2 linked regions of the Paractinoplanes abujensis genome follow. The protein of the gene in region 2 interacts with the protein of the main gene of each other region in a pairwise test. Links are inferred from orthologs where the notes say so. Each region holds a gene or a part of one and is shown on either strand. Other genes may lie near its edges.

Evidence for each region.
Region 1: the proteins of BKA14_RS22700 (region 2) and BKA14_RS36505 interact in binary tests that used the Escherichia coli proteins (3 or more experiments, as listed by UniProt). The link is inferred for Paractinoplanes abujensis from one-to-one orthologs.

The regions. Positions count from the first base shown.
Region 1 is NZ_JACHMF010000001.1:7,916,812-7,923,998, reverse strand. What follows is about bases 1,556-4,413. They hold BKA14_RS36505 (cysteine desulfurase family protein), read right to left. Parts: upstream 3,644-4,413; coding sequence 2,468-3,643; downstream 1,556-2,467. Other genes in these bases: BKA14_RS36500 (electron transfer flavoprotein subunit alpha/FixB family protein), read right to left, coding at 3,726-4,413; mnmA (tRNA 2-thiouridine(34) synthase MnmA), read right to left, coding at 1,556-2,457. In the rest of the region: BKA14_RS36515 (uroporphyrinogen decarboxylase/cobalamine-independent methonine synthase family protein), read right to left, coding at 270-1,262; more of mnmA, read right to left, coding at 1,366-1,555; more of BKA14_RS36500, read right to left, coding at 4,414-4,658; BKA14_RS36495 (electron transfer flavoprotein subunit beta/FixA family protein), read right to left, coding at 4,677-5,453; BKA14_RS36490 (YidH family protein), read left to right, coding at 5,827-6,213; BKA14_RS36485 (DUF202 domain-containing protein), read left to right, coding at 6,210-6,521; BKA14_RS36480 (PLDc N-terminal domain-containing protein), read left to right, coding at 6,560-6,904; BKA14_RS36475 (acetolactate synthase), read right to left, coding at 6,912-7,187. UniProt on the Escherichia coli protein: Master enzyme that delivers sulfur to a number of partners involved in Fe-S cluster assembly, tRNA modification or cofactor biosynthesis. Catalyzes the removal of elemental sulfur from cysteine to produce alanine.
Region 2 is NZ_JACHMF010000001.1:5,030,651-5,037,925, reverse strand. Bases 401-3,346 are described here. They hold BKA14_RS22700 (sulfurtransferase TusA family protein), read right to left. Parts: upstream 2,007-3,346; coding sequence 1,794-2,006; downstream 401-1,793. Other genes in these bases: BKA14_RS22695 (cysteine desulfurase family protein), read right to left, coding at 2,003-3,148; BKA14_RS22705 (P-loop nucleotide/nucleoside kinase family protein), read left to right, coding at 1,243-1,746; BKA14_RS22710 (carbohydrate kinase family protein), read left to right, coding at 401-1,217. Also shown: iron-sulfur cluster insertion protein ErpA, read left to right, coding at 1-118; more of BKA14_RS22710, read left to right, coding at 240-400; ctaC (aa3-type cytochrome oxidase subunit II), read left to right, coding at 3,399-4,277; BKA14_RS22685 (cytochrome c oxidase subunit 4), read left to right, coding at 4,284-4,709; BKA14_RS22680 (hypothetical protein), read right to left, coding at 4,770-4,961; trpD (anthranilate phosphoribosyltransferase), read right to left, coding at 5,080-6,138; BKA14_RS22670 (hypothetical protein), read right to left, coding at 6,167-6,601; BKA14_RS22665 (cytochrome c oxidase assembly protein), read right to left, coding at 6,652-7,275. UniProt on the Escherichia coli protein: Sulfur carrier protein involved in sulfur trafficking in the cell. Part of a sulfur-relay system required for 2-thiolation during synthesis of 2-thiouridine of the modified wobble base 5-methylaminomethyl-2-thiouridine (mnm(5)s(2)U) in tRNA.

The DNA of each region.
Region 1 (7,187 bases), 2.9 Mb from region 2 along the record:
CGGCGGCCGCCTCCTGCTCAGCAGTGGGCTGCGCATCCACGATCTCTTCAGACACCGGAACCTCCGCGTTCGAGAACTACCGAGAACGGTAGTCGCCACCCCTGACATTTTCGGTGCTGGGCACGCCTGTGCGGCGGTTGTCCACAGTTCGAAGTTATCCACAGGGGCGTCCGCGAAGATCGGCGAACTTGAGTAAAATTGCCGGTGGCGGAGGCCCCCGGGGAGGGTGGGCTGGACCGGCGTGATGATCATGGGGAAGGGGCTGCCGGCTAGACCTCGGAGAGCCGCCGCCCCGCTTCACGGCAAGCGGTCAGCACCGCCCGCGCATAGCTGGGCGACGCCCCGCTCAGCCCGCAAGCAGGCGTGATCACCACTTGGCGCGGCAGCAGCCCCGGCGCGAAGGCGAGCCGCTTCCACAGCGTGCCGACCCGGTCGGCCACCTTCTTGCCGTCGATCCCGCCCGCCGGCGGGGTGGTCGGCGCCGCTCCCGCGAACAACCCGAGACCGGCTTCGAGCATCTCCCCCAGCGGGTCGAGATCTTTCAGCAGCGACAGGTCGAGTGCCACGGCCGCCGCCCGGGCGTCGAGGAAGACCTGCAGCGGCACGTCGGGGGCGCAGCAGTGTGCGATCACCGGCACGCCGACGGCTTCGACGACCGTTCGCAGGGCCGAGGCGGCGTCGGGGCCGGGCACGGCCCGGTAGGCGCCCAGCCCGCTTTCGGTGGGCACCCGCCCGGCCAGCACGGCGGGCAGTGACGGCTCGTCGAGCTGGAGCAGGAGCTCGGCCCGGGGCAGGCGTTTGCGCAGGTCGTCCACGTGCCGCCGGAGGCCTTCGGCCAGCGAGTCGGTAAGGTCGCGGACCGCTCCGGCGTCGCGCAGCAGCCGGCCGCCCATGGGCCGGTCGATCGAGGCGGCCAGCGTCCACGGGCCGGCCGTCTGCACTTTGAGCGGCCCCGCGTATTTCTCGCCCTGTTCGGTGAGCTGGTCGAGGTCGCGTTCGAGCAGGTCGGCCGTGACCCGCATGTCTTTGCCGGGGCGGGGCGCGACCTGCCAGCGCCCGGCGTAGAGCTGCACCGACAGGTCGATCAGGAACCCGGCGCTGCGTCCGATGATGTCGGCGCCGGGGCCGCGACCGGGCAGTTCGGCCAGGTGGGGCAGGTCGGGCAGTTCGCCCAGGACGATGCGCTGGGCTTCGGCGATGTCGGTGCCGGGCAGCGACCCGATGCCCGTAGCCGACCCGGGCCGCCAGGGGAAGTCAGGCACGCGGAGCCGTCCGAGAAGAGCCGGGGAAGTCAGGCACGTGAGGCCGTCCAAGAAGAGCCGGGGAAGTCAGGCACGTGAAGCCGTCCAAGAAGAGCCGGGGAAGTCAGGCACGTGAGGCCGCCAGCGGGGCCGCCGCCGTGATCGTCGCCGAGCCCAGCACCACGTCGCCTTCGGGTGAGCGCTGGTAGGCCACGATCGCCTGGCCGGCCGCGACACCGCGGGCCGGGGTGGTCAGCCGGGCGGTCAGCGTGTCGCCGTCGACGGTGACCGTGGCCGGGTAGACCTCGCCGTGGGCCCGCAGCTGCACTTCGCATTCGAGCGGTGACGCAGCGCCGTGCCAGATGACCTTGGTCGCGGTCACCTCGCTGACTTCAAGGTCTTCGCGGGGGCCGACGGTCACCGTGTTGGTCACCGGGGTGATCGACAGCACGTAGCGGGGGCGGCCGTCGGCTGCGGGGACGCGCAGGTCGAGACCCTTGCGCTGGCCCACCGTGAACCCGTAGGCGCCGTTGTGCCCGCCGAGGCGTTCGCCGGTGCGGCCGTCCACGATGTCGCCGGGCGCGTCGCCCAACTTGCCGCGCAGGAAGCCCTGGGTGTCGCCGTCGGCGATGAAGCAGATGTCGTGCGAGTCGGGCTTGTCGGCCACGGCCAGCCCGCGCCGGGCCGCCTCTTCGCGCACCTGGGCCTTGGTCGAGTCGCCGAGCGGGAAGACCGCGCGGTCGAGCTGGGCCCGGGTGAGCACGGCCAGCACGTACGACTGGTCCTTGCCCTCGTCGACGCTGCGGCGCAGCAGCCCGTCGGCCCCGAGGCGCGCGTGGTGGCCGGTGACGACGGCGTCGAAGCCGAGCGCGACGGCCCGGTCGAGCACCGCCTCGAACTTGATCTTCTCGTTGCAGCGCAGGCACGGGTTGGGGGTGCGGCCGGCCGAGTATTCCGCCACGAAGTCGTCGACGACGCTGGCCTGGAACTGTTCGGCCATGTCCCACACGTAGAAGGGGATGCCGATCACGTCGGCGGCGCGGCGCGCGTCGCGGGAGTCTTCCAGCGTGCAGCAGCCGCGGGCGCCGGTCCGGTAGGTCTGGGGGTTGCGCGCCAGCGCCAGGTGCACGCCGGTGACGTCGTGGCCGGCGGCGTGGGCGCGCGCGGCGGCGACGGCGGAATCGACGCCGCCCGACATGGCCGCTAGAACTCGCATGACTCCCAGCCTAACGGGGTGTTTTCCAGGCGGTGGCACGGCGGGCGCGCTCGACGGCGCCGGGCAGCGCGGCCAGCAGTGCGTCCACGTCGTGCGTCGTGCTGGTGTGCCCGAGCGTGAAGCGCAGCGAGGAGCGGGCCCGGTCGTCGTCGGCACCCATGGCCAGCAGCACGTGACTGGGCTGGGCCACCCCGGCCGAGCAGGCCGAGCCGGTCGAGCAGCAGACCCCCTGCGCGTCCAGGAGCAGCAGCAACGCGTCGCCTTCGCAGCCGGGGAAGCTGAAGTGCGCGTTGCCGGGCTGCCGGTCGGCCGGGTCACCGTTGAGGATCGCGTCGGGCACGGCGGCGCGGACCCGGCGCACGAGTTCGTCGCGCAGGGCGCCGATCCGTTCCGCGTACGCGGCCTGGCTCTTGACTGTGATCTCGACCGCAGTGGCGAAGGCGGCCACCCCGGCCGTGTCGAGGGTGCCCGACCGCACGTCGCGTTCCTGTCCGCCGCCGTGCAGCAGCGGGGTGCAGGCCACGTCGCGGCCGAGCAGCAGCGCGCCGACGCCGACCGGGCCGCCGACCTTGTGCCCGGTGACCGTCATGGCCGCGGCGCCGCTGGCGGTGAAGTCGACCGGCACCTGCCCGACGGCCTGCACGGCGTCGGTGTGGAACGGCACTCCGGCCGCGGCGGCCACGCGCGCGAGCTCGGCCACGGGCTGGATCGTGCCGACCTCGTTGTTGGCCCACTGCACGCTGATCACGGCGATCTCTTCCCCGTACGCCTGCAGCAGCTCGGCCAGCGCGGCCGGGTCGACTCGCCCTGCGCCGTCGACCGGCAGCCAGCTGAGCTGGGCGCCTTCGTGCGTGCCGAGCCACTCGGCGGCGTCCATGACGGCGTGGTGCTCGACCGCGGAGGCGACCACGCGGCTGCGGTTGAGCGAGCCGGCCCGCCGGGCCCAGAAGATGCCCTTGACGGCCAGGTTGTCGGCTTCGGTGCCGCCGCTGGTGAAGATCACCTCGGAGGGCCGGGCGCCGAGGGCGGCCGCGATGCGTTCGCGCGACTCCTCGACCAGGCGCCGGGCGCGTCGCCCGGCCGCGTGCAGGGACGACGGATTACCGGCCTCGCGGGCCGCCGCAACATATGCCGCCAGCGCCTCGTCGAGCATCGGCGTGGTCGCAGCGTGATCCAAGTAGGCCATCAGTCCCCAAGCTTATGCCTCGGTCCGCCCACGACGAACGGCCCGGCGCTGAGCACCGAGCCGTTCGTCACATAGGCGGAACCTACTTACGCTTACGGATCTCGTCGGCCGCCTGCGGGATGATCTTGAACAGGTCGCCGACCACGCCGTAGTCGGCCAGCTCGAAGATCGGGGCCTCGGGGTCCTTGTTGACCGCGACGATCGTCTTGCTGGTCTGCATGCCGGCCCGGTGCTGGATCGCGCCGGAGATGCCCAGCGCCACGTACAGCTGCGGGGAGACCGTCTTGCCGGTCTGGCCGACCTGGAACTGGTGCGGGTAGTAGCCGGAGTCGACGGCCGCGCGGGACGCGCCGACGGCACCGCCGAGCAGGTCGGCCAGCTCCTCGACCAGCTTGAAGTTGTCGGCGTTGCCCACGCCGCGGCCGCCGGAGACGACGATGCCGGCCTCGGTCAGCTCGGGGCGCGAGCCTCTCTGCTCGACGACCCGCTCGACCACCTTGGTCAGCTTGTCGGTGTCAGCCACGTCGACCTCGATCGACGAGACGGCGGCGTCGACCGGCGACGCCGACGGGGTGACCGAGTTGGGGCGGATCGTCACGATCGGCAGGCCCTTGGTGACCTTGGACTTGACGATCCCGGAGCCGGCGAAGACGGCCTGCGTGGCGGTGCCGTCGGCGGCCACCTCGACAGCGTCGGTGAGCAGCCCGTTGTCGAGCTTGACGGCCAGCCGCCCGGCGATCTCCTTGCCCTCCTGGGTGGAGGCCAGCAGCACCGCCGCGGGCTGCTTCTCCCGTACGAGGCCGGCCAGCACGGCCGCCTTGGGAGCCACCAGATAACCGTCGACGTCGTCACCGGAGGCGACGTAGACCTTCTCGGCGCCATACTCGCCGAGCTTGGCCGTGTCGGCCTCACCGAACACGACCGCCGAGACCGAGCCGAGCCCGCGGGCGATGGTCAGCATCTCCAGCGTGACCTTCTTGACGCCGTTCTCGACGACAACCAGCACTTCAGCCATGATTTCCTCTCCCCCGGCTCAGACGAACTTCTCGGTGGCGAGGTACGCGACCAGCTGCGTGCCGCCGTCGCCCTCGTCGGTGACCTTCTGCCCGGCCGAGCGCGGCGGGCGCGGCGCGAACTCGAGCACGGCGCTGGTTGCTCCGGCCGTCCCGACCTCGTCGGGAGAGATGCCGAGGTCGGCCAGCGAGAGCGCCTGCACCGGCTTCTTCTTCGCGGCCATGATGCCCTTGAAGGACGGGTACCGCGGCTCGTTGATGGTGTCCCACACGCTGACGACGGCCGGGGTGGCCGCGGTGACCACCTCGTAGCCCTCGTCGGTCTGGCGCTCGATCGTCAGCTGCGAGCCGTCCACGGTGAGCTTGCGCGCGCCGGTCAGCGCGGCGATGCCCAGCCGCTCGGCCAGCATGTGCGGCAGCACCTGGACCCGGCCGTCGGTCGACTCGGCCCCGGCGATGATCAGGTCGGCGTTGAGGGTCTTGAGCGCCTCGGCCAGCACCTTGGAGGTGGCGACGGCGCACGAGCCGTGCAGCGCGTCGTCGGAGACGTGCACGGCCTTGTCGGGGCCCATGCTCAGCGCCTTGCGGATGGACTCGGTCGCACCGGCCGGGCCCATCGTCAGGACGGTGACCTCGCCACCGTGCGCCTCTTTGAGCTTCAAGGCTTCCTCGATGGCGTACTCGTCCATCTCGTTGATGACATTGTTCGCCGATGCGCGTTCGACCGTGTTGTCGGCGCTCAGCGTGCGCTCGGCACCGGAGTCGGGCACCTGCTTGACCAGTACGACGATATTCATCGCGCTCCTACGACCTCCTGTTGTGAACGCACCGTTGCGACCGGACGCCTCCCGATAGGTTACCCGTCGGTAGCTTAGGCGTCGTCGGCCACGAAGAGTGACTCACCTCACCCATATCGACCGTCGAATGGCTACAGTCGGTGCAGGGAGGTGTACGAAATGTCCGGCCCTACCACTCCGCTGGCGGACGGGTTGCTTCCGTCCGCCTCACATCGTCTACCACGCGGCCCCGGCATGGTGCTGGAGACCCATGGCCGAGTGGACCCCGACTCACCGTGGTGCAAGTGCGGTCATCTGCGCGAGGCCTGCGTGAGTGACGAAGTCCGCACCCTGTGGGCCGACCTTCTGCACCCCACGGGTCAATAATCGCTCTGTGTTCGGTGGCCTGCGGCAGTGGATCGACCCGGAGAAGACGCCCACGGTCGGCCGCGCCCCCGACTACCGGTTCTCCCTCGCCAACGAGCGCACGTTCCTGGCCTGGATCCGTACGGGCCTGGCGCTGGTCGCGGGCGGGCTCGGCTGCGCCCAGTTCCTGCCGCCGCTGCCGATCACCTATCTCCGCGAGATCATCGCCGTCGCGCTGCTCGTGCTGGGTGGGATCGTGGCGCTGCGGGCGGTCGACCACTGGGCCCGCACCGAACGGGCCATGCGGCTCGGTGAGGAACTGCCCGGCTCGAAGTTCCCCGCCCTGCTGGCCGTGATCGTCGCGCTCGGCGCGCTGCTGCTGATCGTGGCGGTCCTGCTGCAAAGTCCGCGATGACGCACCCACCGCCCGACCTGGGCGCGTCAGCCGAGCGCACCCGGCTCGCCTGGCGACGCACGACCCTTTCGGCGGGCGTCCTCGTGCTGCTGGCCGCCCGCCCCGCCTTCGGCCCCGGCGCCGGGCCCGGGCAGTGGATCGCCGCGGCACTGGCCGGTCTCGGCTGGTCGGCGCTGGTCGCCCTGGCCTACCGCCGGGCCCGGGCCCTGCGCCGCCACCCGCCGTTCCCCGGCCGGCGCTCGATCACCGCGTACGCCCTGACCACCGTCGCTCTCGCGGTGCTCGCGGGGGTCATTGTCACGCTCTGATCGTCGCCGGAACGCCCGGCGCGCGTCATCATTGCCTCATGGTCCGGTTGTTCATCTTCTTGGCTGCCGTGCAGCTGGTGCTCTTCGTGCTGGCGCTGATCAGCTGTTTGTCGGCCGCTCGCGTCCGCAACGCCCCCCGCGTGGTGTGGGTGCTGGTGATTCTTCTCATCCCCCTGCTGGGCCCGCTCGCGTATTTCGTCTGGGGACGCCCGCGCCCGGCGCCTGTCGAGGGCGGGATCGTGCGCAGGCGTCCCGCTCCGGCCTCGCCGGACGACGACGCCGACTTCCTCCGCTCGGTCGACACCGAGCAGTCGAAGCGGGATCGCGAAATGCTCGCCCAGTGGGAAAAGGAACTAAACAACCGCGAGGAGGACAAGCCCTGAGGGCCGGCTACGCCAAGTTCGACGAGCGCGGGTAGGCGTCGCCGGGGTCGGTCAGCACGTTGACCAGGTAGGGCACCCCGGCAGCGAAGGCACGCTCCAGGGCCGGGCCGATCTCAGCCGCCTTCTCGACCGTCTCCCCCGCGCCGCCCAGCGCCTTGACCACGTCGTCGTAGCGCAGCCCCGGCTGCAGATCGGCCGCGACGTCGTAGCCGTACATGGCCTGCATGGGGTGCTTCTCCAGGCCCCAGATGCCGTTGTTGCCGACCACCATGACGACCGGAAG
Region 2 (7,275 bases):
CGCGCCCTACCTGGCCGGTGCCACGATCGACTTCGCCGACCGGATCGACGCCCAGGGCTTCACGATCGACAACCCGAACGCGCAGAACTCCTGCGCCTGTGGCGACTCGTTCCACTGATCCACGCCACACCGCGAGACTTCTCAGCAGGCCGTCCCGTTAACGGGGCGGCCTGCTGCGCGTAACCAGCCGGTAGGCTGCGTACGTAAGCCCCCCGTTCCCGAAAAACCCGAGGGCCCTCATGAAGATCGCCGTGACCGGTTCGATCGCCACCGACCACCTGATGCATTTCCCGGGGCGGTTCGCCGACCAGCTCATCGCCGACCAGCTGCACAAGGTCTCGCTCTCGTTCCTCGTCGACGACCTGGTGGTCCGGCGCGGCGGCGTGGCCAGCAACATCTCGTTCGGCATGGGCAAGCTCGGTCTGCGGCCGATCCTGGTCGGAGCGGTCGGCGCCGACTTCGCCGACTACCGGTCCTGGCTCGAGCGCCACGGCGTCGACTGCGACTCGGTGCACGTCAGCGAGGTCGCGCACACGGCCCGTTTCGTCTGCACCACCGACGACGACCTCAACCAGATCGCCTCGTTCTACGCGGGCGCCATGGCCGAGGCCCGCAACATCGAGCTGTCGCCGGTCGACCAGCGCGCAGGCGGGCTCGACCTCGTGCTGATCAGCGCGAACGACCCGGCCGCCATGATCCGCCACTCGCAGGAGTGCCGGGCCCGGGGCTTCAAGTTCGCCGCCGACCCGTCGCAGCAGCTGGCCCGCATGGACGGCAGCGACGTGCTCACCCTGATCACCGGCGCGGACTACCTGCTCACCAACGAGTACGAGCGCTCGCTGCTCGAGACCAAGGCCGGCCTCAGCTCCGACCAGGTCCTCGAGCAGGTCAAGATCCGGGTCACCACGCTCGGCAAGGACGGCGTCGAGATCACCGGCCGCGACATCGAGCGCATCCACGTGCCGGTCGCGCGCGACGTGCTGGCCGAGGACCCGACCGGTGTCGGCGACGGCTTCCGGGCCGGCTTCTTCAGCGCCGTCTCGTGGGGGCTCGGCCTGGAGCGGGCGGCCCAGGTCGGCTCGCTGGTGGCCGCGCTCGTGCTGGAGTCGGTCGGCCCCCAGGAGTACGACGTCCGCGCCGAGGACTTCGCCAAGCGTTTCGCCGACTCCTACGGCGACGACGCGGCGGCCGAGATCCGGGCCTACCTTCCGGCCTGACCAGGCGCATGGTCTGATCGGAGACATGGTTCTAGCGGTCTTCGCCGGTCTGCCCGGTGTCGGGAAGAGCTCACTCGCCGCGCGGGTGGCCACCGAGCTGCCCGCGTGCGTGCTCGCGGTCGACACCGTCGACTCCGCGCTCCAGCGCTACGAGGTCGTCGAGCCGAGACCCGGTTTCGCCGCGTACGGGGCGGTGGCCGCGCTGGCCGAGGTGCAGCTGCGCATCGGCCACCACGTGATCATCGACGCGGTCAGTCCGGTCAGGGCGGCCCGTCAGCTCTGGATCGACGTGGCCGAGCGGGCCGGCGCGCCGCTGCGGGTGGTCGAGGTGGTCGTGGGCGACGACGCCGAGCACCGCCGCCGGGTCGAGAAGCGGTTCGAGGCGCGCGACCACGACGGCGTGCCCGACTGGGTGCGGGTGCTGGAACGCCAGGCCGAGTACGAGCCGTATCTGGGCCCGCGCCTGGTCGTCGACACGCACCTGGCCGCCGAACCGGTCGAGGCGATCGTCAGCTACATCAGCCGCTAGTCCGCGCAAAGGGGCGGCTGCCGGCCGGGGTGGTGGAACGGGCTGCGTCAGCTGAGCCGGCGCACGTCGAAAGTGTGCGGCGCCGGCGAGCCCACGAACTCTTGTTTCTTCATGCGGCACCAGGCCGGGATGTCGTTGGCCGCGGCCGGGTCGTCGGCCAGCACCCGGACGACGTCGCCGATCTCGGCCCGCCCGATGTTCTGGGCCAGCCGGATCACCGGCAGCGGGCACTTCTGGCCCCGGCAGTCCAGCTCGATCACATCCCCGCCTCCCGCCGGATGCCTTCGACCAGGCCCGGCAGCACGGCCAGGAACCGCTCCACATCGGCCTCGGTCGTGCCGCGGTGCAGCGAGACCCGGACGTTGCCGTGGCTGAGCACCCCCATCGCCTCCAGCACGTGGCTGGGCCGCAGCGTCGACGCCGTGCACGACGAGCCGGACGAGACGGCGAAACCGGCCCGGTCCAGCGCGTGCAGCAGGGCCTCGCCGTCGACGTACAGGCACGAGAACGTGACCAGGTGGGGCAGCCGCTCGTCGGGGTCGCCGACCACCTCCACGTCCGGCACCAGCTCGGGCACGCGCGCGCGGATGCGGCCGACGAGCGCGCTCAGCCGTACGGACTCGGTCGCGGCCTCGGCCCGGACGGCGCGCAGACCGGCCGCGGCGGCGACCACGGCGGGCAGGTCGGCGCTGCCGGGCAGGCCGGGGCGATAAAGATCATCCTGCGGGTACGGGGAGATCCAGCGCACACCCTTGCGGACCACCAGCACGCCGACGCCGGGCGGGCCGCCCCACTTGTGCGCGCTCGCGCTCAGCAGCGACCAGCCCGGCGGCACGTCGGCCCGGCCCACCGACTGGGCGGCGTCGACGAACAGCGGAACCCCCGCCTCGTCGCAGTACGCCGCGGCCGCCGCGACCGGCTGCACCGTGCCCACCTCGTGACTCGCGCTGATCAGGGCGGCCAGCGCGACCCCGGGCGCGGACACGGCCCGCTCCCAGGCGTCGAGGTCGAGCCGGCCCAGCCGGTCCACGCCCACCTCGACCGCCTTGCCGCGGGCGGCCGCGTGCAGCACCGCGGAGTGCTCGATCGCCGAATGCACCAGCGTGTCGCCCTGCCGGGCCCGCCCGGCCAGTGCCCCGAGGACGGCGGCCTGCGCGGCGGCCGTGCCCGAGGGCCAGAACGAGACCTCGTCGGGACGTACGCCCAGCACCTCGGCGAACGCGGCCCGGGCGGCGTCGGAGAGCTGCTGGGCCCGCCGGCCCGCGGAATAGAGGCGCGCGGGGTCGGCCCAGCCGTCGGCCAGCGCGGCCAGCAGGGCCTCGCGGGCCACCGGATGCAGCGGACTTGCGGTGGCCGCGTCGAGGTACGCGACCGGACCAGCGGGATCGCCCGTGTTTTCCACCCCAGGAACGGTATCGTCCGATTGTCGAGGGGTATACGCGCACGGTCGAAGATCGGACCCCCGCAAAGGTGTGTCAGGGCCTGGTCGAGTAGTGTGCGACCGTCGGTAACGCCTGGCCACTCGTGTCCGTTTCGGGCGGGAGGCGGCGCTGCTAAGGAGGCAAAAGCAGGTGAGCGCAAAGAGTTCGGCCGCGCGGTCGCGAGCTGCAGTCCGGATCGCCGGGCTCGGCCTCAGCGGCACGGCGCTGCTGATGCTGCTCTCGGGATGTTCCCTTGAGGGCGTCGGAAACGCCTTCGGCCACTTCGGATGGCCCGGCAAGGGCATCACCCTGCAGGCGCACAAGATGTACGACCTGTGGATCGCCTCGACGATCGCGGCGCTGGTCGTCGGCGTCTTCGTGTGGGGCCTGATCTTCTGGTGCATCATCCGGTACCGCAAGCGCGGCGACGAGCTGCCCGTGCAGACCCGGTTCAACATGCCGATGGAGGTCCTCTACACGGTCACCCCGGTGCTGATCGTGGCGATCCTCTTCTACTACACGGCGATCGTGCAGACCGACGTGGACAAGCTCTCGAAGAACCCCGACCAGGTCGTCGAGGTCGTCGCGTTCAAGTGGAACTGGCAGTTCAACTACCGCGACGGCATGGGCGCCGAGGCCAACACGGTCGCCTCGACGGTCGGCTCCTCCGACGTCATCCCGATCCTGGTCCTCCCGACCAACGAGAAGATCCGGTTCGAGGAGACCAGCAAGGACGTCATCCACTCGTTCTGGGTCCCCGAGATCCTGTTCAAGCGGGACGTCTTCCCGGGCAACGTGCGCAACACCTTCGAGATCACTCTCGACAAGGAGGGCCGCTACGTCGGCCGCTGCGCCGAGCTCTGCGGGACTTATCACGCCTTCATGAACTTCGAGCTCGTGGTGGTCTCTCCCGAGCGGTTCGACCAGTTCCTGGCGGCCAAGCGGGACGGGTCCTCCACGCAGGAGGCGATGGCCGCGATCGGGTTCACCGGCGACCAGGCGTACGCCACCACGACCGAGCCGTTCGACTCGCGGCGCCAGAAGAACGGCTGGAACCAGAACGGCGCGGTTGCCGCCGGCACCGGTGCGGCCGCGACGGCCGGGAAGTAGGGGAACGTGCGTACCGAATACAAGATCTTCGTCGGCGTCGCCGTCTTCCTCTTCGGAGCGGCCATCGTCTACGGCTTCTACACCCGTGGCACCGGCACCCACGTCGAGTGGGTCGGCACTGTCGCGCTGATCCTGTCCGGACTGCTCTGCTCGATGTGCGGCGGCTTCTTCTGGTTCGTCGCCCGGCGCATCGACCTGCGGCCGGAAGACCGTGAGGACGGCGAGATCGCCGAGGGCGCGGGCGAGATCGGCTTCTTCAGCCCGGGCAGCTACTGGCCGTTCGGCATTGCCCTGTCGGCCACGATCGCGGGCCTCGGCCTGGTGTTCTGGATGTGGTGGCTGGTCGCCTTCGGCCTGATTCTGGTCATCGTCTCGTCCAGCGCCATGATCTTCGAGTACTACACGGGCACGCGGCACCCCGCCGAGCACTGAGCCGAAGATTTGACGAAGCCCGGCACCCTCATGGGGCGCCGGGCTTCGTCGTGTTCGTTGTCAGGCGGCTCGGCGTTGCTGGGGGAGGACCGGGGTGCGCCCCGGCCACAGGTGGGCTACGACGGGGGTGACGACCTCGGCGGCGCCGCAGCGACGGCAGACCAGCTCCTCGACCTCGCCGTCCGGGGTCGCCGGCACCTCGAACATCATGTCGCTGTCGCAGATGACACAGCGGGGTTCTTGATACGACACGGGTGGCCTCCTCTTCGCCGGAAGGTGATTACCCGAAACTGATTCCGACGCTGCCACGTAAATCAGGCATATGGGAGCATTCGCGGCGGCGTGTCCGCTGTGAAATTGCTCCGAGGGCCTACTCGGCGGCTTTGGCCTTCTGCGCCGCATCCACCCAGCGGGCCAGCTGAGCCGTCGCGGCGCCGGAGTCGATCGTTGCCTGGGCCCGGGCTATTCCGGCCCGCAGCGTGTCTCTCAGGTCGCCGGGGAAGCCTTCGTGCGCGGCCAGGGCGGCCGCCACGTTGAGCACCACCGCGTCGCGCACCGGGCCGGGCTCGCCGGCGAACGTCCGATGGGCCACGTCGGCGTTGAACGGCGTGTCGCCGCCCCGCAGGGCGCCCGGCTCACTGCGCGGCAGGCCCAGCTCGACGGCGTCGATCACGTGCTCGGTGACCTGACCGTCCTTGGCCTGCCAGAGACGGGTGGGAGCGGAGGTGGTGAACTCGTCCAGCCCGTCCTCGCCCCGCATCACCAGCGCCGAGTCGCCGCGCCGGGCGAAGACGGCCGCCATCACCGGGGCCATCCGCAGATCGAAACAGCCGACCGCGGCCGCCGTGGGGCGGGCCGGGTTGGTCAGCGGGCCCAGCATGTTGAAGAACGTGGGCACGCCCAGCTCGCGCCGCGTGACGGCGGCGTGCCGCATGCCGGGGTGGAACCGGGCCGCGAAACAGAAGCCCACGCCGGCGCCGGTCACCGTGCTCACCACGCCCTCGGGACCGAGGTCGAGCGGGATGCCGAAATGCTCCAGCAGATCGGCCGTGCCGGTGCTGGACGAGGCGGACCGGCTGCCGTGCTTGACCACCGTCACACCGGCGGCGGCTGTGATGATCGCCGCCATCGTGGAGATGTTCACGGTGTTGGCCCGGTCGCCGCCGGTGCCGACCACGTCGACCGCGTCGGTGCGCACGGACTCGGGCAGCTCGACCAGCGTGGCGTTGGCCAGCATGGCCTCGACCAGGCCGGCCAGTTCGCCCGGGGTCTCGCCCTTGGCCCGCAGCGCGATGGCGAACCCGGCGATCTGGGCCGGGGTGGCGTTGCCGGCCATGATCTCGCCCATGGCCCAGGCCGTGTCGGGGGTTCCGAGCTCCTCGCCCCGCAGCAGGGCACTCGTCAGGTTCGGCCAGGTGCGTGCGCCCACAGCGGGGGCCCTTTCGTTCGTCGGGGAATTAACCCAGCGTGCCGAGCGTGCCCAGGGGGATCGCACCGTTGCGGCGGGCGCGGAGCATGGCGGCGACGGTCTGCCCGGTGGTGACCGGGTCGAGCGGCGCGACCAGGGTCTGGTCGACCTGCGCGTAGGCCGCGAGCCAGCGGTCGGCGGCCCGGGCGATGACGACGCAGACGGGCGGGGGCGTGGCGTACTCGTCCTTGGTCTGACGGGCGATGCCCAAGCCGCCCGCGGGCGACGCCTCGCCGTCGAGGACCATCAGGTCGATCTCGTACTTGTCCAGCAGATCCCGGCAGTCTTCCCAGGTGGCGGCGTCGGCGAACTCGACCTTGAGGTCGGCCGCGGGGCGCACCCCGATCGCCATCCGGATGCGGTCGCGCACGGCGGCGTCGTCGCTGTACAGCAGGACCGTGTACTGAGTCGGTTCGTCGCTCATAATGTGCCCCGGTTCACGTCGTAGGTGCCCGCCGATCGTAACGGACCGGTTTACGCGGTGTCGGACCCCGGTCCGGCGGTGTCGGCGGGGGCCCCGTTTGTGATCCTGGCTTCATCTTTGCGGGCCTGCTCGGCGGCCTCCTCGGCTTCCTGCCGGTCGAGCGCGCGGTCGATCCGGCGGGCCTCGCGCTCGGACTGGCGCACCCACTGGAGCACCAGGATGCCGAGCATGGTGACGCTGACGATCTCGCCGCCGGCCCACAGGATGCCGCCCGCCGTGACCTGGTCGGCCTTGGGGTCGAGCCAGCTCAGGCCCAGGCTCGGGTAGTAGTCACCGGCCAGGAGCGTCGCGCTCTGCATGATCGTCAGCCCGAGCACGGTGTGGAACGGCACCGACAGCACCATCAGCAGCGCGCGGCCCGGATAGGGCCAGCGGCCGGGCAGCGGGTCCAGGCCCAGCAGCGGCCAGAAGAACAGGCAGCCGGTGACGATGAAGTGGACGTGGACGAACTCGTGCAGCCACGGGTGCAGCAGCGTCTGCCGGTAGAGGTCGGTGAAGTACAGGACGAACGGGTTGGCCACGAAGATGCCGAACGCGACCAGCGGGAACGTCAGGACGCGGGCGACCCGGCTGTGCACGACCGCGAGCAGCTTCTTGCGGGGCGCGGCGGGCAG